DNA from 4 places in the Jeotgalibacillus haloalkalitolerans genome. Region 3 is predicted to be linked to each of the others. Evidence: predicted binding sites of a transcription regulator. Region 3 holds the regulator's gene; each other region holds the start of a gene.
What was found. Region 3 encodes LexA, which represses DNA repair genes until DNA is damaged. Its sites were predicted from a motif close to CGAACATATGTTCG; they were not measured.
Positions count from the first base shown of each region.

Region 1: a site for LexA is predicted at 4,738-4,751, ahead of UFB30_RS10620 (Y-family DNA polymerase). Genes of this name have one in related genera too.
Region 2: a site for LexA is predicted at 4,554-4,567, ahead of UFB30_RS09865 (type IA DNA topoisomerase). Genes of this name have one in related genera too.
Region 4: a site for LexA is predicted at 4,538-4,551, ahead of UFB30_RS11440 (YolD-like family protein). Genes of this name have one in related genera too.

Region 1 covers NZ_JAXQNN010000003.1:102,780-110,872, forward strand. Annotated here, with positions in the region: gene UFB30_RS10595 (VOC family protein) at 97-504, shown strand; gene UFB30_RS10600 (hypothetical protein) at 646-1,083, shown strand; gene UFB30_RS10605 (RNA polymerase sigma factor) at 1,403-1,912, shown strand; gene UFB30_RS10610 (DUF4179 domain-containing protein) at 1,925-3,055, shown strand; gene UFB30_RS10615 (S8 family serine peptidase) at 3,132-4,400, opposite strand; gene UFB30_RS10620 (Y-family DNA polymerase) at 4,818-6,095, shown strand; gene UFB30_RS10625 (SCO family protein) at 6,430-7,008, opposite strand; gene UFB30_RS10630 (ABC transporter substrate-binding protein) at 7,011-8,012, opposite strand; gene UFB30_RS10635 (ABC transporter permease) at 8,033-8,093, opposite strand, start outside.
Region 2 covers NZ_JAXQNN010000002.1:961,031-969,123, reverse strand. Annotated here, with positions in the region: gene UFB30_RS09885 (alpha/beta hydrolase family protein) at 1-537, shown strand, start outside; gene UFB30_RS09880 (DUF2584 family protein) at 543-785, shown strand; gene pckA (phosphoenolpyruvate carboxykinase (ATP)) at 882-2,474, opposite strand; SAM riboswitch class I at 2,837-2,977, shown strand; gene metK (methionine adenosyltransferase) at 3,135-4,334, shown strand; gene UFB30_RS09865 (type IA DNA topoisomerase) at 4,646-6,754, shown strand; gene UFB30_RS09860 (potassium/proton antiporter) at 6,976-8,093, opposite strand, start outside.
Region 3 covers NZ_JAXQNN010000002.1:274,506-282,598, reverse strand. Annotated here, with positions in the region: gene UFB30_RS06260 (CcdC family protein) at 1-10, opposite strand, end outside; gene UFB30_RS06255 (response regulator) at 97-459, opposite strand; gene UFB30_RS06250 (cytochrome c biogenesis protein CcdA) at 605-1,312, opposite strand; gene UFB30_RS06245 (aspartyl-phosphate phosphatase Spo0E family protein) at 1,573-1,764, shown strand; gene UFB30_RS06240 (YneF family protein) at 1,900-2,121, opposite strand; gene tkt (transketolase) at 2,300-4,306, opposite strand; gene UFB30_RS06230 (DUF896 domain-containing protein) at 4,427-4,660, opposite strand; gene UFB30_RS06225 (YneB family resolvase-like protein) at 4,734-5,381, opposite strand; gene yneA (cell division suppressor protein YneA) at 5,394-5,726, opposite strand; gene lexA (transcriptional repressor LexA) at 5,886-6,506, shown strand; gene UFB30_RS06210 (alpha/beta fold hydrolase) at 6,571-7,455, opposite strand; gene glnA (type I glutamate--ammonia ligase) at 7,556-8,093, opposite strand, start outside.
Region 4 covers NZ_JAXQNN010000003.1:261,786-269,878, forward strand. Annotated here, with positions in the region: gene UFB30_RS11410 (PAS domain-containing protein) at 1-786, shown strand, start outside; gene UFB30_RS11415 (Fic/DOC family protein) at 823-1,410, opposite strand; gene UFB30_RS11420 (Zn-dependent hydrolase) at 1,403-1,570, opposite strand; gene UFB30_RS11425 (hypothetical protein) at 1,647-2,075, opposite strand; gene UFB30_RS11430 (M48 family metallopeptidase) at 2,256-3,557, shown strand; gene UFB30_RS11435 (SCP2 sterol-binding domain-containing protein) at 3,737-4,057, shown strand; gene UFB30_RS11440 (YolD-like family protein) at 4,179-4,508, opposite strand; gene UFB30_RS11445 (HAD-IA family hydrolase) at 4,814-5,377, opposite strand; gene UFB30_RS11450 (hypothetical protein) at 5,527-6,132, shown strand; gene UFB30_RS11455 (hypothetical protein) at 6,237-6,560, shown strand; gene UFB30_RS11460 (DUF3953 domain-containing protein) at 6,594-6,827, opposite strand; gene UFB30_RS11465 (hypothetical protein) at 6,959-7,150, shown strand; gene UFB30_RS11470 (arsenic resistance protein) at 7,170-8,093, shown strand, end outside.

The DNA.
Region 1 (8,093 bases), on a different contig from region 3:
GGTCACTTCCGCCTTTTTACTGAGATGAAATTCAGTCTTTTGGGTCGTCATGAGGGATTCGAACTGTTTTACACTGAAGTAAATGGAGGTGTCATCATGGATTTTACATATTTTAAAGCAGCACAAATCAGAATGGCCAGACCGACTGACAGGATGAAGGAAATCATTCGTTTTTACGAAAAAGGACTTGGGTTGAAAAGAGTGGCAGCGTTTCAGGAACACGCTGGTTACGACGGTGTGATGTATGGATTACCTGGAACAGAGGTGCATCTCGAATTTACGAGTCACGCGTCAGGCAGTCCATGTCCGGACCCTGGGCGTGATCAGTTGCTTGTGTTCTATATTCCGGATGCTGTTCAGCTGAAGGAAATGGCGGACAGACTGATGGAAATGGGTTACCCGCCGGTTGAGCCTGAGAATCCTTATTGGAAAGAAAAAGGTGTCACGATAGAAGATCCGGATAAATGGCGGGTTGTGCTGATGAATACAGAGGGATTGATATGAACAGAAGGAAGATGTATGAGAATGAGCATCATGCATTAAAAAAGCAGATCCGCGTGGCTGTGGACTTAAGAGTATTAATATTAACGACATCTATTCATAAATTCGTTCATACATAATTATCGAAAGTGATGTGATACTTCTTTGAAAAAGATGCTTGTACTATTAGCGCTGCTATCTATTCTACTTAGTGGCTGTACATGGGGGGACCCTGAAAGTTATACAATATTTATTTTTGAGGGTGAAAGTGAAAGCTGGGAAGGATATATGGAATATGTTGACTTTAGTGAAGGTAAACACCCGGATGATTATGTAGAATTAACATTTAAAGAAGACCGTGCACCTGCCGATGCAGTGATAACAATTGCGGAAACGGATATCAGTCAAAAGCTTTCTTTCACATCCAGCTCAACCATGGTCACATTAAACGAATCTGACATCCGTCAATTAATTGAATTGAAAAAAAATGAGGACAATTCTATTAAGGATTCAATTGACGTTAACATTTCATGGGAAGGTGAGCAGGAAACGATCTCAATGACTTTCAGTACATCCGTGAGGAGAGATGGCAGGGACTTATAGTAGAAACTGCTGAAGATCCGAAAGACGTTTACAGTATGTAAATGATGAAAATAGAAGCAGCTCTTATCTCATGTTTTAACGATCATGTGATTCAACTATATAAAGACTAAAGGAACTTTAGATTAAAGAAGTTCCTTTTTTTAATGAAACGCTTTGTTAAAGTCCATTGTTGTTTCTGCACAGCTGGTGATCGAAGCGTCCCTTTGAAGCGGACATCAACGGCCAACTCAAACAAATTCTAATGAAATAAAATATTTATTAAAAAATCCCAATAAAATCTGAAAGATAACCGTCTACTTAATGTGAAGGGAGGCAGCAAATGAATGAGATGAGTAAACAACAATCAGAAAAACCGGCTGAACATTATGAGGAGTTTAAGCAATTATTCAGTGATCATAAAAAGCATGTATTTGCGATGGCTTTATCGGTCTTAAGGGATTTTGAACTGGCTGAAGATGTTATGCAGGAAGTGTTTATTAAATTATTCCAGCATATGAAGTACAACGATATATCCAACACAAAAGCATGGTTAATCAGTGTTTCGAGAAATACTGCTCTTGATCTCTACCGGAAAAAAAGACGTGAGCTAACAGGTTTTGATGAAGCGTATTTTGAGCAGGTTCCTTATCTGAGTGAGGATCCTTTAGACAAAATCGTATTAGCGAAATACCTTGCCCTGCTTAACGCAGAAGAACGACAGATTGTCGTGATGAAGGATATTTCCGGATTAAAGCACAGAGAAATCGCGAAGATTCTCGATATTCCATTAGGTACGGCGATATGGAAATACAACAGGGCGCTGAAAAACATGAAAAAATCGGTTGAGTGAGGAGGGATTCTGATGAATGAAAAACAGATTAAAAAGCATTTAAACCAGGCAATTGAAAAGCAGGTTCCGGACGTCTGGGACGAATTGGAGCAAAAACTACATAACGCAGATCTGCAGCATTTTAAAGAACCTGTTTCACTCAATCAGGTTAAAGTTCGTAAAAGAAAAAAATTCCCGGGGAAATTAAGCCTTACTGCAGCGATCTGTTTAATTGTTTTCTCGACGCTCACGTTTACCCCCGCACTTGCAGCTCTGCAGGAAGTGTATGAGCAATTATTCTCAAGTGAGCGTATTGATGATACCGGCGTAAGGCATGCAATAGAAATGGGATACGGTAAAGAAATTAATCAGACATATTATGATGAAGAAAATGATATCACGGTCCGCTTTGAAAAGATTATGACTGACGATAAAGAAACTAAATTACTGGTTACCTATCAGAGCGACCGGACGGATTTAGAGGATTATTCTATCGATCTCTTTGAAGGAGACAGTAAAATTTACTTAATTGGGCAAGGTGAAGAAAAGACGGAATTGAATGATGTGGGCTGGGGAAGCAGTTATTACGATGCCAAAGAAAACAAAGTAATCAGCGCATTGTCATTTGAATCCATTAAGCAGTTTGAAGGGAAAGATATCCGATTAGAAATAGAAGATCTGACCATTTACGGTAAAAACTCCAGTGATAAGGTTGAAGCGTTATGGCCGCTTGATCTTACCCTGGATGGAGCAGCCGTTTCAGAAAGGGAATCAGTTGAAGTGGGTAAGGAATTTGAATTTAATCATATGACTTATCGTATCAAACGGGTTGAATATTCAGCATTGGAGACGCGTATTGTGTTCACAGGTGATGACACCAGTGTGCTGACTGATCCCAGCGGAATGAGATATGAAATCATAGGTGAATTGGAGAGTCAGTTTTTAAATGCCAGGAAAATAGATAAGGAATACGGATATATTGTAGATGAGGAAAAATCCGGTGTGTTTTTAAGATCAGCCGGCAAGCGGGTGGATCCGATCTTCAGTAAAGGTGAAGTTCAGGGAGAAGACGATGAGCTGATTTTAGTTTTCGCTCCGGTTGAGGATCGGTCTGACACGGTTCTTGAGGTTGGGGAAGAGATTGAGGTTTCGTTGAGTCCCTGATTGTTTACCAAATAACATTAAAACGCGTACACGATTCAGTTCATCGTGTACGCGTTTTTCAGTAACTTAAAGGTTATTAATTCACTTTCGCAAAACCAAATCCAGAAGCTAAGTCATCACCAACAGCAGCACTGCGTCCGCCGAGGATGTCATTTGCTTTTGCACGGTTCTGAAGCTCAGTACGAAGCTGGACGTGAGAGAAGCCAGGGTTTTCTGCCCATACTTTTGCTGCAAGTCCTGCTACGTGTGGAGAAGCCATTGATGTACCGCTGATTGTGTTATAACCGCCATTTGGCCATGTTGAGAAAATCGCTGCACCTGGAGCTGAGATTTCAACGTCACCTTCCTGAATCAGGTAGTCTCCATCACCTTTACGTACGCCTCTTGAAGAGAAATCTGCGACACGGTATGTACCGTTTTCAAATCTGTTTTCAAGCGCTGCGACTGCAATTGCATTTTCAAGTGCGCCAGGGTAGCCGATTGAACCTACGCGGAATCCTGAGTTACCTGCTGCCGCTACAACAAGAACGCCTTTATCGTATGCATAGTTCACTGCATCCTCAATCAGCGGGCTGTTTGCTGATGAACCAAGAGACATGTTAATCACAGTATTTGTACCTGTTGCAACTGCCTGATCAGCTGTGTGGCGGATAGCCGCTGCGATATCATCTGAGTAACCTGAGCCGTCATCACCAAGTACTTTGTAAGCCCACAGGTCAGCATCCGGTGCTACGCCGTATACGCCTGAACCATCACTGCCGCCATCTGCAAGAACAGAACCTGCAACGTGCGTGCCGTGACCATCTACATCGTTACATGATCCGTTTACAAGTGGAGTAGCCTGTGTGAAGTCTTTACACTGCTCAACTGTACCCTGAAGGTCGTGGTGACCAGTGAATACGCCTGTATCCAGCACAGCTACATTAATGCCTGAACCACCAGACGTTGCTCCTACGTTGGCATCGTTATAAATTGCTTCAATGCCCCATGGCGTCTGGTCTGCCGGTGCAGCGAATGCATTTGTCACATTTTCATTGTTTCTGAGCGCATCCACAGACACCTCGTCCACCTTTGTCAGTTTCAGATTCTTATTGTTTTGAAGGGCGTTAAATTGCGCCTCATTCATATCAGTTGAAAATCCGTTGGCACTCAGCTCCCAGCGAGAATCATATTGCTTCTGCAATGAAGCTTTCGTTTTTTGAGCTGACTCTCCAGATACCTCAACATATACGCGGAATTTTTCAGCATTATTTGACTGCTGATCCGGCGCAGCACTTGCCCCTGCTGGTACTGCCAGACTTGCTGCAAGTAATAGACTCATTGCGATACTTCTTGATTTCTTCATTTCCCCGACTCCTTTTGTCAAAATATTTTGTGAATAAACCTATCCTAACAAAAGGAGCGGGTGTTGTTTATCGGGAAAATTAAATCAGCTTTCATACGGCAAAGGGGTATAATTCCCTTTATCTGTATCGGTTTTAACGGAATGTTGCCGTTCGGAACTTTTAGTGGTTGGGAAAATTTAAGGGAAGGTGAGAAATTTATGCTGAATTTTCTGTAAATATTTTTTTAGAAGTCTGTAAAAGGCGCATTTAAATCACTACTCAATCTATATTTTTACATTTTTCCCTTTCATTCATAGCGAAAATCAAGCGTTATTTTTAAAAGTTTTATTGCTAAAAAGAACATTTGTTCGTATAATTTTCTTAAAAGTGGGTAATAGTATAAAAAGAAATTGATGCTGAACAGAGGAGTGAAGGTGATGGAAGTTGACTATTCGCTTGAAAAGAAAAAAGAAATTCTCTGCGTTGATATGCGAAGCTTTTATGCCAGCTGTACGGCAGTGGAGCTTGGTCAGGATCCATTGACATGCAAAATTGCGATTATCGGCAACCAGGAGCAAAAGGGCAGTGTCGTGCTTGCTGCGTCTCCGCGTGCAAAAAGTGAACACGGTATCAGAACCGGCACAAGACGTCATGAGATCCCCAACATCAGTGACCTTCAATTAATTGAACCGGATATGGGACAGTACCTCAGACTGTCCACTGAAATCACGAAAATTTTTACAAGGTTCGTTCCAAAAGAAAATATACATGTCTACAGTGTAGACGAAAGCTTTATTCAGGTGGATGGCACCTCTTCATTATGGGGAGGACCGCATGCTGTTGCTCAAAAGATCTCTGATGATATGATGCGGGAATTTGGCCTGCCATGTGCAATTGGTATAGGTCCTAATATGCTGATCGCAAAGCTTTGCCTTGATCTGGAAGCGAAAAAGAAGGGTATCTGTGAATGGACGTTTGAGGATATTCCGAAGAAGCTTTGGCCGCTTCAGCCACTTTCAGCCATGTGGGGGATCGGGCGTCAGCTTGAAAAACGATTAAACAGAATGGGCATTTACTCAGTTGGAGATCTCGCGGCCCATGATTTGAGCCATCTTGAATCAGTATTTGGTGTGATGGGGAATCAGCTGTACTATCACGCACATGGCATTGACCGCTCCGAGATCGGTGCGCCGATTATTCAGGGACAGGTGAGCTATGGAAAGAGTCAGATCCTCCTCAGAGACTACAATAAAATAGAAGAAATTGAGGCAGTGCTGCTGGAAATGTGTGAGGAAGTAGCGAGAAGAGCGAGAAATAAACACTTAGGCGGTCGGACAATTCATTTAGGTGTCGGGTACAGCAAGCGCACACCGATCAAATCATTTCACCGTTCAAAGTCACTGGATAAGCCGACATCTATTACAATGGAGATTTACGAAGTCTGTCTTGAAATCCTCCATGATAACCTGCAGCCATTTCCAGTCAGGAAAATTTCAATCTCACTAACCAACCTGGCAGATGACTCAGCTCTGCAGCTTGATCTGTTCAATCCGGGACGCGAAAAAGTTCACCGGCTCGGCTATGTGATGGATGATGTACGTCAGCGATTCGGGTCTACTGCATTACTAAGGGCGATTTCCTACACGGAAGGCGGTACGACAAGAAGAAGGTCAAGATTAATTGGGGGGCATATTTCGAAGAAGTCGATGAGTTGAAGGTGATGCAAATTGAGAATAACCAAAAAAATATTGGAATGATTTTGCGTTAGTGCTTAATTTATTTGTAAAGAGAGCACCAAAGCCAAAAATAGATTTCATGATAAAGGTTTTTTATTAAAGTCCATCTTTATTTCTGCACAGCTGGTGATTGAAGCGTAAGGGGGGCGACTCCTGTGGCAGGAAGGGACAGGTGAGACAGAGCATGGCGAAGCCTGCTGGCTCACCGCCCGGCCACGGAAAGCGTCCCCCCTGAAGCGGAAATCATCAGCCAATTTTAGCAGAACCATAAAAATAAGCAAAGCCCGAAAGAACCTGAACTTTGCTCAAGAATTCAGTAATCCTGCAACAACTCAACCGCCTCAACAATCTCCTCATAAGGCACATCCACCGACATCTCATACTGCTCAAGTATCCGATCACCCACCATCAGATAAAGGGACGTACTATGCACAAACTGATCAGATCCCTCCACGCGCGCAGCAGGGGACAGAAATCCTCTGTTAGCAAACAGTTCAACGTCTTCCTGTTCATACCCCGATACGAAATCCCAGTTGTCGAAATTCACTTCAAACTGTTCTCCATATGACTGTAGAACTTCTGGCGTATCTCTTTCAGGATCAATCGTGAAAGAAACAAACTGATAGTTCAGATCTTTTTCATCCAGCTGATCCTGCAGCTCTGACATGTTATAGGTCATCGGCATGCAGACTGTATCACAGTTTGTGAAGATGAAAGCGGTAAGCCAGATTTGATCTTCCATATCATCAGTATGAAAAGGTTCTTCGCTTTGATTGACTGCCTGCAGGTCAGTGACTTCCCCGTTTAGAGAAAAATGTTCATCCAGGTTAACCCCGGATGAACATCCCTGCAGGATCAGCAGTGCAAAGCATGCTGTGATCCATTTTTTCATCTTTACTGTGCACTTCCTACTTCTGTGTCCTGTGGAACAACTAATTCATCAAACTCAGGCTTTTCTTTCAGGAATTGCAGATCATGTGAAGAGTCAGCGAAGGCCTGAATCACCTCTGCATTGACTTCAGTTGTATAAGTTACGCGCTCCCATGCACTTGCAATGATTGACTCATCCATGCGCTGGTTTGTGATTTCTTCGATCGAGTCAACTGCGATTGTTTGTGCTTCTTCAGGGTTTTCGTTAATAAATTCAATGCTCTTTTCATGCGCTGCTGTAATCTGGTCAACCAGTTCCCCTTGTTCTTCAATCAGCTTGCCGCTGGTCACTAAAACCGTATTCGGTAAAGTTGTTCCATAGGCAATCTCATCTGTATCCACGATGATTTTTGCGCCGTTTGCTACGAGTGTAGAAGCCCATGGCTCAGGTACGGCTGCAAGGTCAACTTTACCTGATTCGAACATTGCCTGATACTGTGCCGGGTTACCTGTTACGTGCTTCAGTGTACCGCCAATCCGTGCTGATGTGATGCCTTGTTCTTTCAGGAATGTTTCCATTTGAACATCATGTGTACAGCCAACGCCCGGTGTAATAAATGTATGGTCACCTAAATCTTCTAAGCTTTCAATTCCACTTTGTTCACTGGCTACTACAACAGTACCACCTGATGATGCACCGGCAAGAATTTTAACATCCGCACCGTTTGCGTAGTTATTCATGACAGGACCGGGGCCGACAAATCCTGCATCAATATCACCTGTTTTCAGTGCTGTCATAAATGCACCGCCATCAGGAAATGTTTTGTATGATACTTCTACACCTTCACCCAGTTCTTCTTCAAAGTACTGCTTTTCTTTTGCGATCATCGCAGGAACGTGGTCAATATTCGGGAAATAGCCAATCACAACTTCATCCTTGCTGCCACCTGATGAGCTGTCTGATCCGCAGGCTGATAGTACCAGTATTGCAGCCAGAAAAAATAGTGCACTAAGATTCTTTTTCATTCATTTCGCCTCCAAAATTTTTAATCTGTTGCCAGTCCCCATTTTTTAAGGACTTTCTTTTCAACACGCTGGAAAAACAGT
Region 2 (8,093 bases), 690 kb from region 3:
GGAAACAGAGGAGGGGAAGGGAACGAAGATTTTGCCGGAGAAGACCGGATGGATGCGGTAAATGGGAATATCATTTTACGGAATCACCCAGGATTTTCAGGTCATTTACACGTATTCGGCTTTTCAAGAGGGGGCGTCATGGCTTTAATTGCAGGAATTGAAGATGCCGGCATTTCATCAGTCGTGACCTGGAATGGGGTATCAGATATGGTGCTGACCTATCAGGAACGAAAAGATATGAGAAGGATGATGAAGCGTGTGATCGGCGGTTCCCCGGCAAAAGTACCTGAAGCCTACGACTGGCGTACGCCGCTGAATGAAATTGAGAAAATAAACTGCCCTGTGCTGATTATTCACGGGGAGCTGGATGATAATGTTTCACCGGAGCACGCTTATCAGTTGGAACAAAAGCTGAAAGAGCATCATAAAAAGGTGGAGAGCTGGTATTATCCGGATTTTCATCATGCATTTCCACCGCTTGATAACATTGCGACAGTAAAGAAACTCACAGACTGGATGAAAAAACAAAGGAGCTGAATCTCATGGGCATGCCGTTGGAATTAAACACGATGATTGTGACAAAAGGAAGAGAAGAGAGAATTGAAAATAACTTTTTCAAGCTGGTGAAAGATGAGTACAGGCTGTACCCAATGCATATTCCACTGGAAGTGAAAAACTCAATTGCAGGTGAAGTCCGCGGAGTTGCGGAAATCTATAAATTAGAGTGGACCGGTCAGAAGACAACCATTTATTTTGAAATGAAGTCATTGGAGTCTACAAACTAATTATTATTATAATGCGAATTAAATAAAAGATATCATAGTGAAGCGCAGTGAAACGAATAAAAAAAGATGAGACAAAAGTGTCTCATCTTTTTTGAATTATACGACTGGACCACCAAGTTTGGCGATTCGCTCATCCACGCTTGTGAACTTCTTAAAGTTCTCTTTAAATTTCATTGCAAGTTCCATCGCTTTTTCTTCGTATTCACTTTCATTCTTCCATGCAAATCGTGGCTGCAGCACATCATCAGGCACACCAGGTACGTGAAGCGGTGTTTCAAGTCCGAACAGCCCATTCTTAGCTGTTTCAGCGTTTGCCAGTTCACCGTGTAGTGCAGCTCTGACCATGGCTCTTGTGTAGGCAAGCTTCATACGAGAACCAGTGCCATATGCTCCGCCAGTCCATCCTGTATTCACTAGGTATACTTCAGCATCGTGCTCTTCAAGCTTTTTACCGAGCATTTCAGCGTATACTGTCGGCTCAAGTGGCAGGAAAGGAGATCCGAAGCACGTTGAGAACGTTGCTTCCGGTTCAGTAATACCTCTTTCAGTACCTGCAAGCTTAGATGTATAGCCGCTCAGGAAGTGGTACATCGCCTGTTCTTTTGTCAGTTTGGCGATTGGAGGCAATACGCCAAATGCATCAGCAGTCAGGAATACAATCGTATTCGGGTGACCGGCTCTGCTCGGATCCACGATATTTCTCATCGCCTGCAGTGGATAGGCTGCACGTGTATTTTCAGTCAGTGATGAATCATCATAGTCCGCTTCATGTGTTTCAGGGTCAAGTACAACATTTTCAAGTACTGAACCAAAGCGGATTGCATCAAAGATCTGTGGCTCCTTTTCCTGTGAAAGGTTAATACATTTCGCGTAGCATCCGCCTTCAATATTGAATACGCCATTATCAGACCAGCCGTGCTCATCATCCCCAATGAGCTTACGGTCAGCATCTGCAGACAGCGTTGTTTTACCAGTTCCTGAAAGTCCGAAGAACAATGCAACATCGCCTTCAGCACCAACATTTGCAGAACAGTGCATCGGCAGGATATCATTTTGAGGCAGCAGGTAATTCATGACTGAGAATATTGATTTTTTCATCTCACCTGCATATTCAGTTCCGCCAATTAAAATCGTTCTCTGTTCAAACGATACAACGATAAACGTTTCTGAATTCGTTCCATCTGTTTGAGGATCTGCTTTTAATGATGGAGCCGATAAAATTGTAAATGGCGACTCATTTTGGCTGGTCCAGGCTTCACCTTTTTCAGGTCTGATAAACAGCTGGTGAGCAAAAAGGTTATGCCATGCACGCTCATTTACGACACGGATCGGAAGGCGGGAAGCAGCGTCAGCTCCTGCAAATCCTTCAAACACAAATACTTCTTCTTTTTCACCGAGGTGATTCAGCACTTTTGTATATAAACGGTCAAATGAATCCTCAGAGATCGGCTGATTGACTTTACCCCAGTCAATTTTGTCGCGCACAGAAGGCTCATCTACAATAAATTTATCTTTAGGTGAGCGGCCTGTATAAGTTCCGGTTTCTGCTTTCACAGCACCGGTAGAAGTTAATGTACCTTCTTCTCTCATTAATACTTTTTCCACTAATTGAGGTACAGAAAGGTTTTTATTCACGCGTTCGCTCATTAATAGTTCTTTTAATTCTGAAGTGTTTCGGATTGTTGTCATGTTATCTCCCACCTTTTCAGTAAGTCATTCACCTTTGTTCGAAATTAGTATAACACATTCAAATTAATAGTCTATACTAATTGGTGATTTCGTTAAAAATTCTTAAATTGTTTGGATTTAGAATTTTGGCGTCTGATCTCCGTTTCAGGCGGACGCTTTCCGGACGGTTGTTGCTGAGCCTCCTCGCCTACGGCTGCGGGGTCTCAGCTTCCAACTAATCGTCCCGGAGTCGCCGCCTTCCACTGCGATCAACGCTGCTGATACTAAGATACATTTATGTAGAAACTAACTTATTATCTATAATTGTATATTATGATTGACATTGGACATGCATTTCCGTATGATAGTTTTTTGAACGGATACTCTTATCCCGAGCTGGTGGAGGGACAGGCCCTATGAAACCCAGCAACCTGCTCTGCAAAAAAGCATGATGCTTTTGCGGTCCAACAATTTAGAGCGAAGGTGCTAACCTGGAGCAAGACTTTTGTCTTGAACGATAAGAGTGAAAGGCGAACTGATTATGAACCTTTCCTCAAACATGTAATTGGGGAGAGGTTTCTTTTATTTTTAGCCGAAACTTGGATGATCTGGTAGGTTAACGTTCGATCTCTAAGGGTAATGAGTACCGTCGACTATTTGCTTCACAAGGAGGAGACTTATATGTCTGTTAAACGTCGTTTATTTACATCCGAGTCCGTAACTGAGGGACATCCGGATAAAATCTGTGATCAGATTTCTGATTCAATTCTTGATGCAATTCTGAAGGATGATCCGAATGCCCGCGTGGCGTGCGAAACTTCTGTTACAACCGGACTTGTTCTGGTAGCGGGAGAAATCTCAACTTCTACTTATGTAGATATCCCTAAGATCGTGCGTGAGACGATCAAGGAAATCGGTTATACACGTGCTAAATACGGTTTTGATGCGGATACTTGTGCAGTATTAACTTCTATTGATGAGCAGTCACCTGACATCGCTGCAGGAGTTGACCGTGCGCTTGAAGACCGTGAAAGCCAAATGACTGACGCTGAAATCGAATCAATCGGTGCCGGCGACCAGGGGCTTATGTTCGGTTATGCAAATAACGAAACAGCTGAATTGATGCCACTGCCAATTTCACTTGCACATAAACTGTCACGCCGTCTGACTGAAGTACGTAAAGAAGATATCCTTCCTTACCTTCGTCCTGATGGTAAGACACAGGTAACAGTTGAATATGATGAAAATGACAAGCCGGTTCGCGTAGATACAATTGTTATTTCAACACAGCACCACCCGGAAGTCAGTCTTGAGCGTATTCAGCGTAACCTGAAGGAGCACGTGATCAATCACGTGGTACCGGCAGAATTAATTGATGAAGAGACTAAATACTTCATCAACCCGACTGGACGCTTTGTAATCGGCGGACCTCAGGGAGATGCTGGTCTGACTGGCCGTAAGATCATCGTAGATACTTACGGTGGATATGCACGCCACGGCGGCGGTGCATTCTCAGGTAAGGATGCAACTAAAGTTGACCGTTCAGGTGCTTATGCTGCACGTTATGTTGCAAAGAACATTGTTGCAGCAGGCCTTGCTGATAAATGTGAAGTACAGCTTGCATACGCAATCGGCGTAGCGCAGCCTGTATCAATTTCTGTTAACACGTTCGGTACCGGTAAAGTGGAAGAGGATACACTGGTTGAGCTGATCCGTAATCACTTTGACCTTCGTCCTGCAGGCATTATTAAAATGCTTGACCTTCGCCGCCCGATCTACAAGCAGACAGCTGCTTACGGACACTTCGGCCGTAATGATCTTGACCTTCCATGGGAAAGAACAGACAAAGCAGATGCGCTGAAGAAAGACGCTAACGTATAATATTAATAACAACCGTCCGGAATATATCTTTTGTGATATATTCCGGATTTTTTGTTGATTGGGCATAGGTCAAATTTCACTTTTCTAAGAACAAGGCGTGATATTCTTTGAACCACCCCGTTTTTTCTCCGAACACCTCCTGTTATTCTTTGAACACCGGCATGTAATCTCCGAACATCGACAATCATTCTCCGAACCTCCCCTCACGAACCACACCCCAGAATAAGTGTTCGCCATCTCACCCGTCCCATGATATGATAAGAACACAAATCCCCGATTGATGCTTCGGACCAATACTAGGAGGAATTCCTTTGTTTACAGTCATTCTCGCAGAAAAACCTTCACAGGCAAAAAGCTATGCAGATGCTTTTCACACATCCAGAAAAACAGATGGCTATTTTCATATTGAAGATCCATTGTTCCCGGGCGGAGCGGCTATTACATGGGGATTCGGTCATTTAGTTTCATTAGAGGAACCTCAGAAGTACAAGCCTGAGTGGAAGCGGTGGAAGCTTGATACGCTGCCGATGATTCCGGAAGAATTTAAGTTTACAGTGCCATACGCAAAGCGTGCACAATTCAATATTGTCAAAGGACTTCTCAGAAAAGCAGATCAGATTGTTGTAGCGACTGACAGTGACAGAGAAGGGGAGAATATTGCAAGGTCCATTATTGAGCAGGCAGGAATGATGCATAAGCCGACAAAGCGTTTATGGATTAACTCGCTTGAAAAAGATGTGATCAGAAAAGGGTTTCAGGAGCTGCGTAATGGTGAAGATTATCTTTCACTATATGATGAAGCGCAGACGAGACAGGTCAGTGACTGGCTGGTCGGAATGAATATCTCAAGGCTTTACACATTGCTTTTACAGGAAAAAGGGGTAGATGGTCCATTCAGTCTCGGGCGTGTTCAGACGCCGACTTTATATATGATCTGGCAGAGGCAGCATGAGATTGAAAACTTTAAGCCTGAACCGTTCTTTCAGCTGATTGCGGACCATAAAGAGAGTGGAAAGGCTTTTCAGACAAAGCATAAAACCACTTTTAAAAAGAGAGAAGAAGCAGAAGATACGCTGAAGCAGCATGGGATCGAAAATAATGCTGAAACTAAAGGGACAGTCGTAAAAGCGGAGAAAAAGCTGAAGAAGATGCAGGCGCCGAGTCTGCACAGTCTGTCATCACTGCAGGCAAAAATGAACAGACGCTATAAATACAGTCCATCCAACGTACTGAAAACGGTGCAGGATCTGTATGAAAAAAAGCTGGTATCCTACCCGCGTACAGATTGTCAGTTCATCACGATGAGTGAATTCCGTTATTTATCCGGTCAGCTTGACGCTATGAAAGCTGCAGCAGGGACATCTTTTGAAACAGCTCACCCGAAGCCGCGGCCGAAGTATGTACAGGACAGCAAAGTACAGGAGCACTATGCGATTATTCCAACTAAAAAAGTGCTGACGACCGACAGAATTGAAAAACTGAAGCCAATGGAAAAAAACATTTATAACGAAATTCTCGGCAGCACCCTTGCAATGTTCCATGATGATTATCATTATGAAGAAACGCAGATTGATGTAGATATCCAGGGACTCATTTTCAGCGTGAAAGGAACAGTTGAGAAAAAGCGCGGCTGGAAAGAGCTGTTCAGCGAAAAGGAGAAAAAAGATACGATCCTCCCTGCGCTTAAAACAGGTGATGTAATCGCATCAGTTGTGAATATTAAAGATGATATGACAAAGCCGCCTAAACCGTACACAGAGGGTCAGCTCATCACGATGATGAAAACGGCCGGCAAAATGCTTGAAGATGAACAGGATCAGGCAATGCTGAAGGAAGTTGAAGGAATCGGCACAGAGGCGACCCGTGCTTCTATTATTGATACGTTAAAAAAGCAGCAGTATATTAAGGTGACAAAAAATACAGTTTCAGTCACAGACAAAGGTGTCACGCTCTGTCAGGTCATTGGAGGAACGCTGTTAAGCAGTCCTGAAATGACGGCGAGATGGGAAACGTATTTAAAAAAGATCGGCAGAAAAGAAGGTAGCCAGGAAGCCTTTTTAAACAATATCGCAAAATTCATTCAGCATATGATTACAGAAGCGCCCAAACAGATGGGAAATGTCAAAGCCGTTGCGGGAAGCGCTCAGAAAAAATCCTCTGTCATGCCTGTTTGTCCAAGGTGCAAAAAAGGCGTCATGGTGGATAAAGGCGGCTTCTTTGGGTGCAGTGATTACAAGCAGGGATGCAGACAGACGCTGCCTAAAATGCTCTTGAAAAAGAAAATCTCGGATGCGCAGATCAAGGCGCTTTGTGAAAAAGGAAAGACCGGGATGATCAAAGGATTTAAAAGTAAAGCAGGTAAAACATTCAGTGCCCGTCTGGTGTTAAAGGATGGGAAGATTGAAATGGAGTTTAAGTAAAAAGCGAGTATGGCAAAAAGATAATAGGTGACTAACTTTTTTTATTGAAAGTACATTTAGTGTAGCGGAGCGTAAGGCGGCGACTCCGGGACGAATAGAGGGAAGCTGAGACCCCGCAGCCGAAGGCGAGGAGGCTTAGCGACCTCCGTCCGGAAAGCGTCCGCCTGAAGTGCAGCGAAACGATTTTAAAAGGCTGAAACGTTTGTCCCAGCCTTTTACTTTTATTTACCGGCAGCGTCCTGCGGCTTTTTCTTTTTCTCTTCAAGCAGTCTCTTCACTTCGTCCTTATGCTTTGTATTCACAAGAATATACAGGAAATCTCCAGCTTTGATCTGAGTTTCACCATAGGGGCTAATCAGCTGATCGTTACGCACGATTGCACTAATCGTCGCCTGATGCGGGAATTCCAAATCCTTCAGCTTTTTCCCGACGATTTCCACGTCTCTATTCGTATGGAACTGGATCATTTCCGCATTGGCTTTACCAATCGAAATGAGCTCCAGAGAATGGTGAGGCGTATCTTTCTTCGGTCCGACAAGGTCAAGCTTTTTTGCTACATAAGAAATGGTAGAGCCCTGAAGTAATGTAGACGTCAGGACGATAAAGAATACTACATTAAAGAAAAGCTGACCGTTCTCAAGACCTGCCACGACAGGGAATGTTGCCAGAACGATTGGGACTGCCCCTCTTAAGCCGGCCCATGAAATGAAGATTCTTTCCTTCATTTTATATTTCATTCCTGCAACTGATAAGAAAACTGCAATCGGCCGGGCGATAAAGATCAGAATCACTGAAAGAATCAGTCCGCTGATGACAATGTTGACAGAGAATAGTTCACCAGGGAAGACTAGCAGCCCAAGGATAATAAACATCAGGATCTGAGACATCCAGGCGAAGCCCTCATTAAACTGAAAAATAGAATAGCGGTACGTTAATTCGTTATTTCCTATAATTAATGCAGCCACATAAACTGCCAGAAAGCCACTACCGCCAATGATTGCAGTAACACTGTAAGTTAATAGTGCAAATGAAACCGAAAAGATTGGATAAAGTCCACTTGAATCAAGCTTGATCCGATTCAGTGCGAAAGAAGCGATTCGTCCAAGAATCAGTCCGAGTGCAAGACCCGCACCCATCTGAAGAATAAAAGAAGGAATCAAACCCCAGATCGAGGAGTTTTCATTCAAAATCAGTTCAATAAATGATAAGGTCAGGAAAACGGCCATTGGATCATTCGTTCCAGACTCCGCTTCGAGTGTAGCACCCATTTTGGCTTTAATATTCCGTTCCTTTAAAACCGAGAAAACCGCAGCAGCATCTGTTGACCCGACAATTGCAC
Region 3 (8,093 bases):
AAACAAGCATAAGCACCCATCCTTAATTTCTTACGTATGTAAAACCTCAATTAAGTATAATAGAGATTCCCCTGTTTGTAAAAGGCGCCTGCTGCTTTACTTATTTACCACTCTGCTTAAAGATTCTACAACCCGCGTACTGTCAAAAGGCTTAACAATAAAATCTTTAGCCCCTGCTTCAATCGCTTCAATCACCATCTTCTGCTGTCCCATTGCTGAACACATGATGATATTTGCTTTAGGATCTTCTTTTAATATTTCTTTTGCAGCGGATATACCATCCAGTACAGGCATTGTGATATCCATCGTAACAAGATCAGGATGTAAAGATTTATACATTTCTACTGCTTCTTCCCCGTTCTCAGCTTCACCGACCACCTGAAATGAGGAGTTTTCAAGCACGTTCTTTAACGTCATTCTCATAAACTTCGCATCATCCACAACAAGAACTTTTGTCATTTATATCACCCTTACTAATATAGTTAATATTAACTATACAACTAATCTAAAAGTCCTTCAACTATCATGCATAGTAAAATTTTTCTTTTAAAAAAACTGAGACGAATTCGTCTCAGTTTTTTAATGCTCATATGAATTTACTCGCCTAAAACCCTGTGAAATCACCAAAGATCGGGAGCATCAGCTCAATAATCCAGGTAAGACCATCGAAGAACAAAATGACACCCATTCCAATCATTACCCATCCACCGGTCTTCATGATCACCAGACTTTTCTTCTTTATCCAATTCGTTTTACCGATGAAGAATGAAAGAATAAAAAATGGTAGCGCAAAGCCCAGGAAGTATGCCATCATATATGGAAAGCCCGATCCAGGGTTAGAAGCGGATAGCGTAAATACTGCGCCTAAGATTGGACCCATGCACGGTGTCCAGCCAGCTGCAAAAGCAAGGCCAATTAACAATGATCCCAAATAGCCTGAAGGTCTTGATTTAAAGCTCAATCTTCTTTCCTTCATCAGGAACTCCGGAGAAAATACACCAACAATGACTAATCCAAATACGACAATTAATATTGCACCTATTTGACGGATCATGTCCTGATACTGTATGAAGACTCCTGAGATCCATGTGGAAGTAAAGGCGAGACCGATAAAGACCAGTAAAAACCCAAGCAGGAAGAACAGCGTATGAAGCAGACTAGATTTTTGTCTCATGCCCTTACCTTTAGATAAATCGTCTACAGACATTCCTGTTATATAGGACAAAAATGCAGGATAAAGCGGTAAAACACATGGAGAGATAAAGCTTAAGAATCCTGCGCCGAATGCCCATAAAATATTTAAATCTTCCATAAAAACACTCCGATCCGTATTCGCTAGATTCATTTTAGCAAATCTGCGTTGAGTTCTCATTGCCTTTACTATAATATGTATCAGTGCAATTTGCAGAAGTTATAGTTTTGTCACAAATGAACTTGTAAAATTATTGGGATTAGGGATTAATTTCTTTTCAATTTATCCTTTTTTCTGTATACTAGACCCTAAGTTAAATGAATGACAAATAATGTATAGGTTCCTTTAATAGAGGATCCTGATGAAAGGGTAGACTTTGAATGGGGGATCAACAAAAGAAGCTACTTGAAGCAATTGAAGATAAGCGTCAGGTGTTGATACGGACAGCTGCTAAAGAAGGATTATCGTCCCCTTCCGCCGTTCGTTATTCTCAGGAGCTTGACGACCTGTTAAATGAATTTGAAAAAATACACACCTTCAGACCTGCTGCGTTAGAAGTACAGACAAAATAAAAAAGGCTTCCTCTTTGTGAAGCCTTTTTTATTTTGTCTGTACAGCCTGCTGATCATCGAAAATTGTTTCAGGCTGTTAAATAGCAAATATAAAGAGGCTGGACATTTTTGATGTCACAGCCTCCTGTTCATTTATTATTTGCCTTGTTGTTTATTCATAGCGCTCATCATCTGATTGATTTTCTTCTGCGACGGTTTCATTCCCATCTGCATCATCATCATGCGAAGCATTTGCTCATTAATCGGCGGGTTCTTTTTAAGATAAGTCATCATATATTTACGTGCGATGAAGAATCCAAGTGCGACTCCGGCCAGCAAAGCAACAACAATTAATACAATTGCAAGCCATAATTCCATTTCATATTGCCTCCTATTTGTTACTTTCATATAAAAGTGTACAAGAACACTGCTTATTATACAATCATTTATTACATAATTCGTGCAGTTATATGAAATTAATTTTACATTTTACCAGCTGCACTTCCCAAAATAAAGCTGGTGGGCAAATTTGATGCCCACCAGCTTTATCATTTCATTATGACTGTAGTAATGCTTCTACACGTTTCACAACGTTTTCCACTGTAAAACCGTATTCCTCAAGTACTGTACCGCCTGGAGCTGAAGCACCAAAAGTATCGATACCAAGTACTTCACCTTCATCACCTGTATAACGTTCCCAGCCAAGTGGTGAAGCCATCTCAAGTGCGAAACGTTTCTTCACATTCTTTGGCAGGACTGATTGCTTATAATCAGCTGACTGCTGCTCAAAGCGATCCCATGATGGCATGGAAACAACAGCTGCATCGATATTTTTCTCACGAAGAGACTGCTGAGCTTCATACGCAAGTCCCACTTCAGAGCCGCTGGCAAGAAGAAGAACATCAGCTTCTCCTTTTTCAGATGGTGATAAGACATAAGCTCCTTTTTTAACACCTTCATAAGCGTTCTCTGCAGAACCAGGCATAGTAGGAAGACCCTGACGCGTCAATACAAGTGTTGTCGGATGATCCTGCGCTTCCATAGAAAGTTTCCACGCAGCAGCAACCTCATTACCATCAGCAGGACGAATGACTGATAAGCCCGGCATCGCTCTGAGTGAAGGCAGTTGTTCAATCGGTTCATGCGTTGGACCGTCTTCTCCAACTGCAATACTATCATGTGTAAATACATAAGTAACCGGAACACCCATTAAAGCTGATAGTCTGATTGCCGGTCTGACATAATCACTGAATACAAAGAATGTACCGCCGTACACACGCAGACCTCCGTGAAGCGCCATTCCATTAAGCGCAGTTCCCATTGCAAATTCACGAACACCAAACCAGATGTTTCTGCCTTCCGGTGTTTCAGGTGTGAAATCAGCTTCATCTTTCATCATTGTGTTATTTGATCCGGCAAGGTCGGCTGAGCCGCCAAACAGTGTTGGAACCGTCTTTGAAATGGCATTCAGCACTTCACCTGATGATGCACGGCTTGCAAGGGATTTTCCTTCTTCATAAACAGGTAGGTCCTTATCCCAGTTATCTGCAAGCTTTCCGTTCATTGCATCCTCAAGCTCCTGTGCAAGTTCCGGATAAGCAGATTTATAGTTTTCGAATTTCTCGTTCCACTCTTTTTCTTTTTCAGCACCATTATCTACAACCAGTTCCTCGAATCGCTTGTATACCTCGTCAGGCACATAAAATGCCTCTTCTGCTTCCCACTGATACGCTTTTTTAGCAAGAATTGATTCTTCATTACCTAGTGGAGCACCATGAGCTTTTGATGTACCTGCTCTGTTTGGTGAACCAAAACCGATCACTGTTTTAATTTCGATCATTGTCGGACGGTCAGAGTCAGCTTTTGCTGCCTTAATCGCATCTGCAACTTCCGCTACATCATTTCCATCGTCAACACGAATATACTGCCAATTGTAAGATTCAAATCTCTTTTTCACACTTTCTGAGAATGAACGGTCAAGATCCCCGTCAAGAGAAATGTCATTTGAATCATAAAGCACGATCAGCTTATCAAGCTTCAGGTGACCTGCAAGTGAAGCAGCTTCTGAGGACACACCCTCCATCAGGTCTCCATCGCCACATAATGTATAAGTATAATGATCAACTACATTAAAGTCGTCACGGTTAAATTTGGCACTTAAATGTTTTTCAGCCATCGCCATACCAACAGCCATACCAATTCCCTGACCAAGAGGACCCGTAGTTGCTTCAACGCCTTTTGTATGTTTGAACTCCGGGTGACCTGGCGTTTTAGATCCCCACTGTCTGAAGTTTTTAATCTCATCAAGCGATAAATCATATCCGGAAAGATGCAGTAAGCTATAAAGCAGCATCGAGCCGTGTCCTGCTGAAAGTACAAAGCGGTCACGGTCGAACCAGTCCGGATTCTTAGGGTTATGATTCATAAACTGAGTCCACAAAGTATATGCAAATGGAGCAGCCCCCATCGGCAGGCCCGGGTGACCCGAGTTTGCTTTATCAATTGCATCAATTGATAATGTCCTGATTGTGTTGATTGCTAAATCATCTGTCTTGTTAAACATCATCTACATCCTCTCTAACTCACGTGATACGTCCTATTGTACAAAAAAAAAAGAGAGATGTACAAACATCTCTTCTTTTTATTAAAAAAGTTCAAATCCTGCCTGCAATTCAGGAAAATATTAGTTCAGCTTATTCCTATTTTTTGCATCTTTAAGTTTTTGCGGCGTAACATCTTTACCCTCAGGATCAATAACAGTTACATTTTCAATCGTCTGTTTCATTGAACCTCTGAATGCCTCGAGATATTCCTGCCTAAGTGCCTGCTGTTCATCAGCTTCAGTTTTTGAAAGTGTATCTTCTTTAGATTTCTTTGATAACTCATTGATTCTTTTAATCTTGTCTTCAGATAACATGTTTTTCACCCTTTCTTTCAGGTAAGCTCCTATGTATGTTAAAAGAAAGGTGAAAATTTGACAAGTAATTTGTTTATTGCATCTCTGATTCCATATATTCAACATACCTTCTGTGAACGGTGGCTTTTGATACAGGATGCCCGAGACCTCTCAATACAGATGAAATCTCCTGAAAGGTCAATCCGTTACTGCGCAGCCTGACAATTTCATCCACGGGTATTTCGATTTTTTCCCGCCCTTCTTTATTACCACGGTTTTTAAGATTTCTCTGCGGTTTAAATCCCTGCTCAACCGCACGTTTCATCCCTCTTTTTATTTTCAGGTTATGTAGCTTCCTCTGGTGTTCTTCCACCATACTGACAATCTGAAGGATCATCGAATCTGATTCAGACAGCTGCAGCTCACCGTCATGGGCAATGGTATATATTTTTATTCCTTCTTTATGCAAAGTATGCAATAAAGCAATTTTTGCATTACCTCTTCCTATACGCGTTTCATCCTGAATCAGAAGGCCTTCCGCTTCATACAGCCGTATATGATCCAGTAATTCAAATACACCCTCACGGTCCAGATCAAACCCGCTTTCTCTCTTACTGATGGTTGAAACGACCTGATAATTCATTTTGACGGCAAGGTGTTTTAACTCCTCTTCCTGCCTTGCAAGTGATGTTTCCTGTGCTTCTTTTTCTGTACTGACTCTGCAATAAATAATTACTTTCAACACGATCACTCCTTATTTCTGTTCAGATGCCAGGTGTATCGCGTCTTCACTGAAATCAAAAGCTTCCTCAGGCACCGGCAGCTCAAGTTGTTCTCCCGCTACAATGACATGAGAAGAAAGCTCATTATGTTCAGTTACCCACTCAATAAACTTTTCCGGGGTCATGGATGTATGGCTTGCATATTCCTCAGCGTATGCCCAAAGCGTATCTCCATTTTTAACGGTAATTGCTGCGTATGTTGCATCACTGTTTGCTGTATTGGTAAAAACTAAAAATAAACTGAAAAACAGCGCAGTCACCACGAATAGAATAACAAATGAATATTTTCTCCACAATGCAGTCATTATTAATCGCCTCCATCGAATATGTGTTCGCTTTTATTAATCTGAGTATAATACGAACATTTGTTTTGGTCAACACAAAAACTCGAACTTATGTTTGTATTTTTAAAAACGCTATGCTATAATTTAGAAAAGTTTTAATCTGAAAAGAGGTGCTGAAGCGTGAAGAAGTTATCAAAACGACAGCTTGATATATTAAACTTTATTAAACGTGAAGTTCAGGACAAAGGTTATCCGCCTTCCGTTCGTGAAATCGGCCTTGCGGTTGGACTAGCTTCAAGTTCTACCGTTCATGGACATCTTGCAAGACTTGAAAGTAAAGGCTTAATCAGGCGTGATCCAACAAAACCGAGAGCGATTGAAGTTATATCCCTCGAGGAGGATAAAATCCCGACACAGCGCGTAGTCAACGTTCCGCTTGTGGGGAAAGTTACAGCCGGGTCGCCGATTACAGCAATTGAAAATGTTGAGGAGTATTTCCCGCTCCCTGAAAGACTGGCTTCATCTGATGATGCTGTGTTCATGTTAGAGATTATGGGAGATTCTATGATTGAAGCCGGCATTTTAGACGGAGATCTTGTCATTGTGAAACAACAAAATACTGCGAACAACGGGGACATTGTGGTAGCAATGACGGATGAAGATGAAGCAACAGTAAAACGCTTCTTTAAAGAAAAGGATTATGTCAGACTCCAGCCTGAAAATTCTTCTATGGCACCAATTATCTTAAATAACGTATCCATCCTTGGAAAAGTGGTAGGAGTATATAGACAGGTTCATTAAAAAAGCTGAACGTTTTGACAAAGTTGTCAAAGCGTCCAGCTTTTTTAATGCTTCATGATTAATATCATTTTATGTCAGCGAGCACTTTTTTTATAAATGAGGAAACCTCCCCGGGGATTTCAATTGGCAGCATATGCCCTCCTGAATCAAACATATGTGTTTTACAGCCTCTGATTTTATCTTCGGCTTTTTTAAGTAAGGTATATGGATCATAAATTACTTCATCACGTCCAACCGCGATATGGACAGGCATCATTAATGTATCGAGTTCATGATCTTTAAACAACTTAGGGGGCGTCATCACATACTCCCAGGTCACATGCTTTTGTCCAAGATAGTAAAGCTTAAACAGCCGTTCCTGCCCCTCTTCCTTCTTAACTGTGAGCCACCTGCAGAACTGGCTGATGATAACTGATTCGCTCGGAATCAGGTTTGTTAGTAGCAACCTTGAGTAGAAAGACAGATTCATTCTTTTGATTGAAGCTGCCGGTGAAAAAACAATTAATGATTTCACTCTGTCGGGCTTTAAAATAGCAAAATTAAGCGCATGCCATCCGCCGTTGGAATGACCTACTATAGTTACTTTTGCAATCTTCAATTCATTAAGAAGCTCTGTGATCCACATGATATAATCTTCCCGTTCGTTTAAATGCTCTTTTGTATTACTTTGATTAAACTCTCCCAGCACATCAACAAAATAAAGCTTAAATTCATCTGCTAATTCTTCCGCACATTTATACCATTCCGCAGAACTGAAACCAAATGCATGAAAAAAGAGGAGCGGCTCCTTATCCTGGTTCCCGCACTCAAGAACCGAAATGTCTCCAAAAGTAGTAGTAATGATACGTTCCTGATAAGGTGTTTCCCATAACTTCATCACTTTCTGATACGCAGATTGGTACAGCTCATATCCTTCTTTTGATTTAAATCCTCTATATGAATCTGCCATTACAATCCCCCCTTAGCCTTTATATACCCGGCTTTTTATATTTTGACCAGATTACATATAAAAAACCTCTGAAGCGAAATTGCTTCAGAGGTTTGAATAATTAATACATTTCTAAATACTGTTCTCTCTCCCATGGGTGAACCTGCGTACGGAACATATCCCACTCGATTTCTTTCGCTTCCACGAAGTGCTCAAAGATGTGCTCTCCTAGACCATCAATAATAACCTGGTCGTTCTTAAGCTCTTCAAGGGCTGCAAAAAGAGTACCAGGAAGATCTTTAATACCTGCAGCTTCACGCTCTTCTTTGTCCATTACATAGATGTTTCTGTCAATTGATTCAGGTGGTGTCAGACTATTTTTAATTCCATCAAGACCTGCTTTAAGCATTACAGCCATTGCAAGGTACGGGTTTGCAGATGGATCGACAGAACGAACCTCAACACGTGTACTCATTCCACGTGAAGCCGGGATTCTGACTAACGGGCTGCGGTTTCTTGCAGACCATGCAATGTAGCAAGGCGCTTCATAACCTGGTACAAGACGCTTGTATGAGTTTACAGTAGGGTTTGTCACAGCTGTAAATCCTGAAGCGTGCTTTAGAATACCAGCCATGAACTGTTTCATTGTCTCACTTAGC
Region 4 (8,093 bases), on a different contig from region 3:
AAAGACGGTGAATTGAGATGGACAAGTACACGTATTTTTCCGATGATGAATGAAGGCGATGAGCCTGCCCGGTTTATTTTTGTCAGTCAGGATATTACACATGCGAAAGAATCAGAACAGCTTATCCTCCGTTCTGAGAAGCTGTCTGTATTAGGAGAACTGGCTGCAGGTATCGCCCATGAAATCAGAAATCCGCTCACCTCTTTAAAAGGGTTCACCGCCTTACTTGAAGAAGGGGAAACTGCGCCTGAAAAGAAAGCATATTTATCCGTATTAAAATCAGAAATTGACCGGATAGAGTATACGGTCAATGAATTAATGATGCTTGCAAAGCCTCAGAAGTCTGAAATGAAATCGGTGAAGATTGAAGAGCTCGTCCGGAGTGTCTGCGGCTTCCTGCGACCGGAGCTTACGATGAAAAATATTGAGCTCAGCTGTGATGGTAAAAATCCGTCTGCTGAGGTGCTGTGTGAGCCGAATCAGATTAAGCAGGTTGTAATGAATGTGCTGAAGAATGCTATTGAAGCAATGAATCAGGGCGGCCGTATTCATGTCTCATACCTTTACCAGGACAAGAAGATGTCCATTGTGGTTAAGGATGATGGTGAGGGGATGAGTGAAGAGGTCCTGAAAAAGATTGATACACCTTTTTTCACGACCAAACAGACAGGAAACGGGCTTGGGATTCCGATGTGTCAGAATATCATGAAGCTCCATCATGGAGAGATGAGAATATCAAGTATACCGGGTGCAGGGACAACCGTTGAACTTGTATTACCATACTGAAAAAACGTTCAGTCACATAGAAATGGCTGAACGTTTTTATGTGGTCTGATCAGTAAAGCTGATCGTCTGTTTGAAAAGCCGTTCCAGGTCAGTCAGATCCGTCACCGCCCTGATCATGGCATTGATATATTCAGTCCGGTCCAGCTGATCATACTGCCATTCAATCCCTTTTGACCAGGCATATTCATGAAGGAAGGAGCGGATTGTCCGTCCGTTACCTTCACGGAAAGGGTGCAGCATATTCAGCTCTGATTTGAAATAAGCAAGCCTTTCAGCCGCATGTTCAAGCGAGGTCCAGTCTTTCTCAGCCGCAAGTGCTTCAAAAATCCGGGCTGCATAACTGTCCAGAAACTGGGCCTGGCAAAACCGGGTGTTACCTTTCATCAATTGTACAGTCCGGAATTGGCCGGCAAACGGATAAATATCCTGAAAAAAGTGGCGGTGCAAATCTTTAAAGCTTTGAATATCAAATGAGGAAACCTTATATTGCTTTCTCACAAACTCCGCGGCACGCAGGGAAAAAGTGACTGCTTCCGCCTCCATCAGTGCTTCTTCATCTGTAACCCCAAGCAGATTGTACTTCAGCAGAAAATCATCATTTTCACTGCTGATGTACTTATCCACGTGACAGCAGGTCCTTAATCACTGAAGGTGTGATCGGCTTATCTGCATTAATTGTTTCAAGTACTTTCTCCTGTAATCCTTCAGTCAGGGACAGGTTTTCCAAATGCAGATTCTTCATAATTCTCTTAAACTCCGGTGATTCGATTTTGACATCTTTCATTCAGCGATTTCCCCACCTTTTCATGAGTTCTTATGTTTTTATTATACCATGAAAAGCTTATCAATAAGCGATTTCATTAGCTCAGGCGACTTAAAATCCGGTGAATGATAATCAGTGTAATAAAGGTTCCAACAACACCGGTCATCATGCCTGCAAGCTGTGCTGTATCAGCTGCGTAACCGCCTGATAACAATGCGTTTTCAGTGAGCTGATAGACAAACAAACCGAGCAGGACAGACGCAATCAGATTGGCAATACTCACCGTTACTTTATACGAGAGCGGCCGTGCATCAAAAGCACCCATCTGCTCTTTTAGATGAGCCTGGGCTTCATCCAGGGAAAGGTATTCCCCGACCATTTCTTCCTCACTGTAATAATGACTGTTTTGTGATTTTGAACTGAAGAATACGTAGTAGGTACCGTTTTCTTTCCGGATATCATATTTATGGATTCCGAGTACACCTTTTTTGGCGACTCTTTTTGTTCTTGTTCGTATATGCTCCATCATAGACCTCAAATCCTTACATTATTCTTTTCTCTATTTATCGTACCACAAATCAAAAAATCTCTGATACCCGGCTGTTGGATGCTTATAAAAATATGATTACGATATTGTAATTTTAAAGATGATCGGCTAATATTTAGAAATGCCTTACAATATCATACATATACAGGGGGAAGAACGTTGAATCATCAGGGGATTAAGTCAGAAAGAGAAACAGTTTACTTTGTACTGTCAGCCATATTCAGTGTGCTGATCTATATTATGGCTGCTGTTTCGATCATTGGAATCGGGATTGCGCTTGCTGTCCTTGCAGTCGTTCTTTTTACAAATGCACTTATGCTCGGCTCAATCCGTGGTAACGGGGTAAGAGTCAGTGAAAAACAGTTTTCAGATGTTTATGAGCGGACTGTTGTTTTATCGAAGGAAATGGGGTTGAAGAAAGTACCTGATTTCTTTGTCATTCAGTCTGAAGGGGCTTTGAATGCTTTTGCCACAAGATTTTTCGGGCGTAATATGATTGTCGTGTATTCAGAAGTATTTGAATTGGCAAGACAGAACGGCCAGGAAGAGCTGGACTTTATCATTGCGCATGAACTTGCACATATTAAACGTAATCACGTATGGAAAAATATTCTGGTGCTGCCTGCACAGTTTATCCCATTTTTATCTCAGGCTTACAGCCGCTCATGTGAATATACATGTGACAGGCATGCTGCATATCAGGTTGGTAACGCTGATGCCGCTAAGCGTGCACTGACGCTGCTGGGTGTCGGTAAAGTGATGTACCGTGAAGTGAATGAAGATGCGTATCTTGAGCAGATCCATTCAGAATCTAATGGGGCAGTATGGCTGAGCGAAGTACTCTCGACACATCCGCTGCTGCCAAAAAGAATTCTTTCAGTGGAACGCTTTATGAATCCATCAACACCTTATACTTACAGTCAGCAGCCGGGCCGGATTGTGGTGGGAGCAGGATTGCTGTTCGGAGGGCTGGCAGGCGCTTATATCGCAGTGATCGTCTCTATGACACTTGCCGGCGTTGTTTTTGCTTCAATCCTGCCGGATGATTTGAGCGCTGCAGATGATGCGTTTTATGAGGATACTTACGAAACAGATTTTGAAACCACACCATTAATGGATGCTGTCAATATGGGCGATGTTGACGAGGTATTGACATTAATTGATAATGGGGCCGATCTTGAAGCGACGGATTATGAAGGCTCAACTGCGCTGATGTATGCTATTTACAACAGTAACCCGGAAATGCTTGAAATATTGCTTGAGGCAGGAGCTGATCCGAATACACAGGATGATTATTCAACACCATTAATTATTGCAATCAATCTTGATGACAGGGAATCGGCTGCATTACTTGTGGAATATGGTGCAGATCCATTCATGGCAGATGCGGATGGTGACACCCCTGTTGATTATATCAGTACAGAAATGGGCGAAGATTTTTATACCTGGATTGAAGAATAAGGAAGAGGCTGGCACAAAAATGTGTCAGCTTTTTTTATTGTCCGGTTGTGTTTCCTGAAGCCGTGTCTTAAAGTATCATGCATCATCTTGAGGGTAAATATTAAATTTACATCCCTGAAAAAGATCAGTATGATAAAATGAATGAGTATTCATTACATTCAGACAAAGGGGATATGAGGATGTCAGAAGTATGGTCAAGAATGACAACAGCAATGAACGCCAATCCGGAACCGATACGGAATGAAAATGTGCGTTATGAGTTTCAGTTGAAAGAAGGAGAAGCAAAGCAGCTTGTTCTTCAGAATGGGGAAGCGTCAATTGAAGAAGCCGGCACAGCTGAGCCGAATTGTACATTGAAGCTGAGTGAAAAAGATCTGGTGAAAATGATCGAAGGAGATTTGAGCGCATCAGGTGCATTTATGTTTGGAAAACTGAAAGTGGAAGGCAAGATGGGGTACGCTTTGAAGCTTGAGTCATTGCTGAGTGAGTATACCTTTTAAGATGTTCTAAATGTGAAACAGGTTCGCTGCGCGGAGGACTTTCCGCAGCCGGCGGTGAGGCCCCTTCACACATTACAGGGGCTCACCTGTTCTTTTCCGCCTGCTGTTTTTTAGAATACCTCTACACAACCTCAAGACCAATCACCTGTTCAAAGGAGATGGTCTTTTTCATATGGTCTGAAGTTGTCATAAGTAAATAGCGCTGCTGGTAGTTAATTAATGTAATGATTCCTTTTACACTGTCACGTCTGTTGTGCTCAAAGATTTTCAGGTCAACCTTCTGTTGGAACTCAAGCGCTTCCTGAATACCAAGAAAAATCATGTCAAACATCTGTTCATCCAGTTCAGGTTTCGTTTCCTGTTCCATTTCTTCGTAAAAGTCTTTCAGCATTTTTACGTGTTCAGGCAGCATCATTGAAGTCCACTTAATTGTGCCGCGATCCTTATTCATTATATTCACGCCCCTTTTTTATCATTATAGGAACGTTTGTTCTGTTTTGTAAATAGGTAAGTGATGGATTTTAGAAGTTTGTTCAGAATGGGGAAGGGATAATCGTGATTCTGAGGTCTTGAAATCGTTCCGCTTCGCTTCAGGCGGAGGCTTTCCGCGGCCGGGCGGTGAGCCCCTTCCATGCTTCGCATTACAGGGTCTCACCTGTCCCTTTCCGCCGCAGGAGTCCCCGCCTTCCGCTCCGCTGCACTTAGATTTACTTTGAAAGAAAAGTGATTACATCTCTTCTTACTTATTTTAACCTCTCACTTGAAAACCACTACTTTAAAAAAGTCTTTATAGTCCTCCAGGTGAAAGTCTGCCGGTTTGTTGTTTTGAAAGAGGCAGGTGTATAGGCCGAGCTGTCTGGCCGGGATGATGTCGAGTTCACGGTCGCCTACTGCAAGGTCAATGCGGTGTTTGTCGTGCAGGTATTTGTAGGACGCAGGGTCGGGCTTGCGCGGGAAGCCGTCATCAGCGGTTACAATTTCAGAAAAGTACTTTGTGAATCCGTAGAAATCGAGTACTTTATAGGCACCTGTACGATCTTTATGCGTCATGATCACGTTGCGGCCAGCCTTTTTCAGGATATCTTCAACATGATCAAAAGGCGGCATTTCTTCAGGGCTGATGCTGCTGATCAAATGGTTATATTCTTCAATTTGTGATTCTGACAGACGGAAAAAGCTGATGGCATGTGTTGCAGAAATTTTCAGCTCTTTATAGCAGTCTGCTTCGGATACTTTACCGCCCAGCACCTGACTCATTCGTTTTGCATAAGCAGGGTAGGTGTTAAAGAGGGTGCCATCGTAATCCCAAAGTATATTCATATGACACTTCCTTTCTATTCATGAATACTCTCCACCATAAATATTATCATAGTGTAACAAGTGAATCCTTTTTCATAATTTTGTTTAAAATAAGAAGGACTTAAGTCTCTATTTGTCGAATCGCTATTTATGGAGGTGCATATCAATATATGAAGGAACAAATTTTCCTGTTGTCCATTGCCACGCTATTTTTCCTGTCTGGATGTGCCCCGGAAGAAAGTGCAGTAGCTGATATTCAAATGAAGAGTAATGAAGAGCTGTCTGTCATGACGGATTCGTTTACACGTGAAGATTTTTACAATACGCTGAGCCATGTGATGGAGGAAGCAGATCGTTTTGAAGCTGAGGGTGATCTTAAAAAGTGGATCATCAGAACAATTTCTGAGGAAGCGCTGTATTATGCGGATGACCTGACAGAAGAAGAAATCATAGAAATTTCCAAAGCGCGTCTTACAGAAGACCAGGTCTGGAAAGAAATCGCTGAGACGAAATACGGTGTTACAGTGAGTGAGGAAGAGTTGAATGAGTACATTGATAATGTCACGCAGTCATTTGAATCACCGCTCCAGCAGGCTTATGCTGATATTCTCGGATTAACGGTTGAACAGCTGAACCATGGATTTGATATGGATGTATATGAAAAAAATCTGTTATGGGAAAAGCTCAGGCCCAAACTTGAAAAAGCATATGGCACCACTGACAATAATAAGCTTGTTGAAAAGTATAATGAGGAAGTAAGTGAAGGGAGCAGGTAATCATCTCTTATATCTGGATTGACATATTCATAAAAGCCGGGTTGTTAGCGGGCCTGATCATCCTGTTGTATATGATTTTCAGAAAAGACAACAGGAAGCTGCTGATGACTGTACTGATTTACTTTACAGTGTTATCGCTTGTGTTTTTAATCGGATTATTTCAAATCAGCCATCATTATCAACTTTTTGATGCACCGGTTGATGGCGGATTTTCTGCGAAGTTTAACTGGGTTGCAACTTTTGCGTATCTTTATATCATCCCACTCATTATCCTGTTTTCAAATAAAGGATTCAGAAGGGCGAACGACAGGTTTTATTCCAGCGTTTCGCGTATCATGGTGAAAGTGCTGCTCGTCGCAGCGTTCATCGCAGGTGGTTACATAGCTATGTTCGGATTTGTCCTTACATATTACGGATTTGCGCCATAAAACTGTCTCTGCGTTCATGCAAAGACAGTTTTTTTAGAGTCCAAACGAGGTGTATCCTGCCACAAAAAACACAAAAGTGGAAACTGCAATTGAAATGGCACCGTAAAAAGTTTTGTTCTCTTTCAGCCTTTCAATCCCGGTAATTAATAACAGCAGGGCAAGCGGAAACATATAGAAAGGGACGACAGACCGGTCGCCTGTGAACAGGCTGTAGCCCGCAACGATGATAACAATTCCGCTTAACACACTAGTAATGATCGTACGCAACTGGAGATCCTCCTTTATACGTTGATAATTGATATACGTCAAAAACGCTGTTCAGGTTTCACCAGTTTTTTGAAACGCTTCCGCTTCAGATTCGTATACATTAAAAACGAATGGAAAAAGAGGTGCTGATGATGAGAAGGTGGCGGGAAAGAAAGGCAGTCAAATCGAAAAAACGTAAAGCTGAAGGAAAATACAGTTTTTGGGATGGACTGACAGATGTTCTGATATGGGTTCCGGAGTTAATCATTCTGCCATTTCGTCTGGTATACCTGCTGGTCAGGCTATTCGGAAGAGTATTCAGGGATGGATTTGATTCGATTTAATTGTCAGGTGTGATTTGAAATGAAATGGTTTGAAAAGCTGTATACATTTTTTATTTTAGGTGCTGTGGGTATTGGACTGGTCTTCAGTCAGCTGAACGGAGCCGGTTTGCTTGCAGAAGTGCTGATTCTGCCACTGCTTGCTTTCATGATCTATCTGACGTTTTTACAGATTCCTTCAAAAGAGATAAAAGCGTCCTTTCGGAATAAAACATTCAGCACCAGCGCTGTGCTGATTAATTTTTTATGGACACCTTTTTTTGCCTGGGTGCTGACGCTGGTGTTTTTCCCTGATCAGCCTGCTCTTGCCATTGGCCTGATTATGCTGCTTGTGACGCCGTGCACGGATTGGTACTTAATCTTTACGGGTGTTGCTAAAGGGAACACAGCACTGTCAGCAGCGATTCTGCCGCTTAATCTGATCCTGCAGATTATCCTGCTTCCGGTTTATTTATTCATCTTTTTTGGAGCAGGTGAAACGGTGGAAACCGCTTATCTGGTAGAAGGTGTCATATGGGTATTATTCGTCCCGCTGATGTTAGCCGCACTGACTAAAGCATTGTTAAAAGGAAAGCGTCTGCCTGCATCTGATCTGCTGCAAAATCTTCCTGCTGTCTTTTTAGTATTGGCAATCGTTGCAATGTTTGCGGCACAGGGGAATATGATCCTTGAAAACGCAGGGATATTCCTGCAGATCCTGCCACCACTCGCCATCTTTTTTGCCGTTAATTTTTTCATCAGCCGTCAGACTGGAAAGCTGTGCAAGCTGCCTGCTGGAGACCGCGTGAGCCTGACAATGACGACACTTGCAAGAAACTCACCGCTCGCACTTGCCATTGCAGTTGCTGCATTTCCTAATGAACCGCTGATTGCACTGATCCTCGTCATTGGTCCACTGATTGAACTGCCGGTACTCGCGCTGGTGTCTAAAGTGCTTGTTAAAATG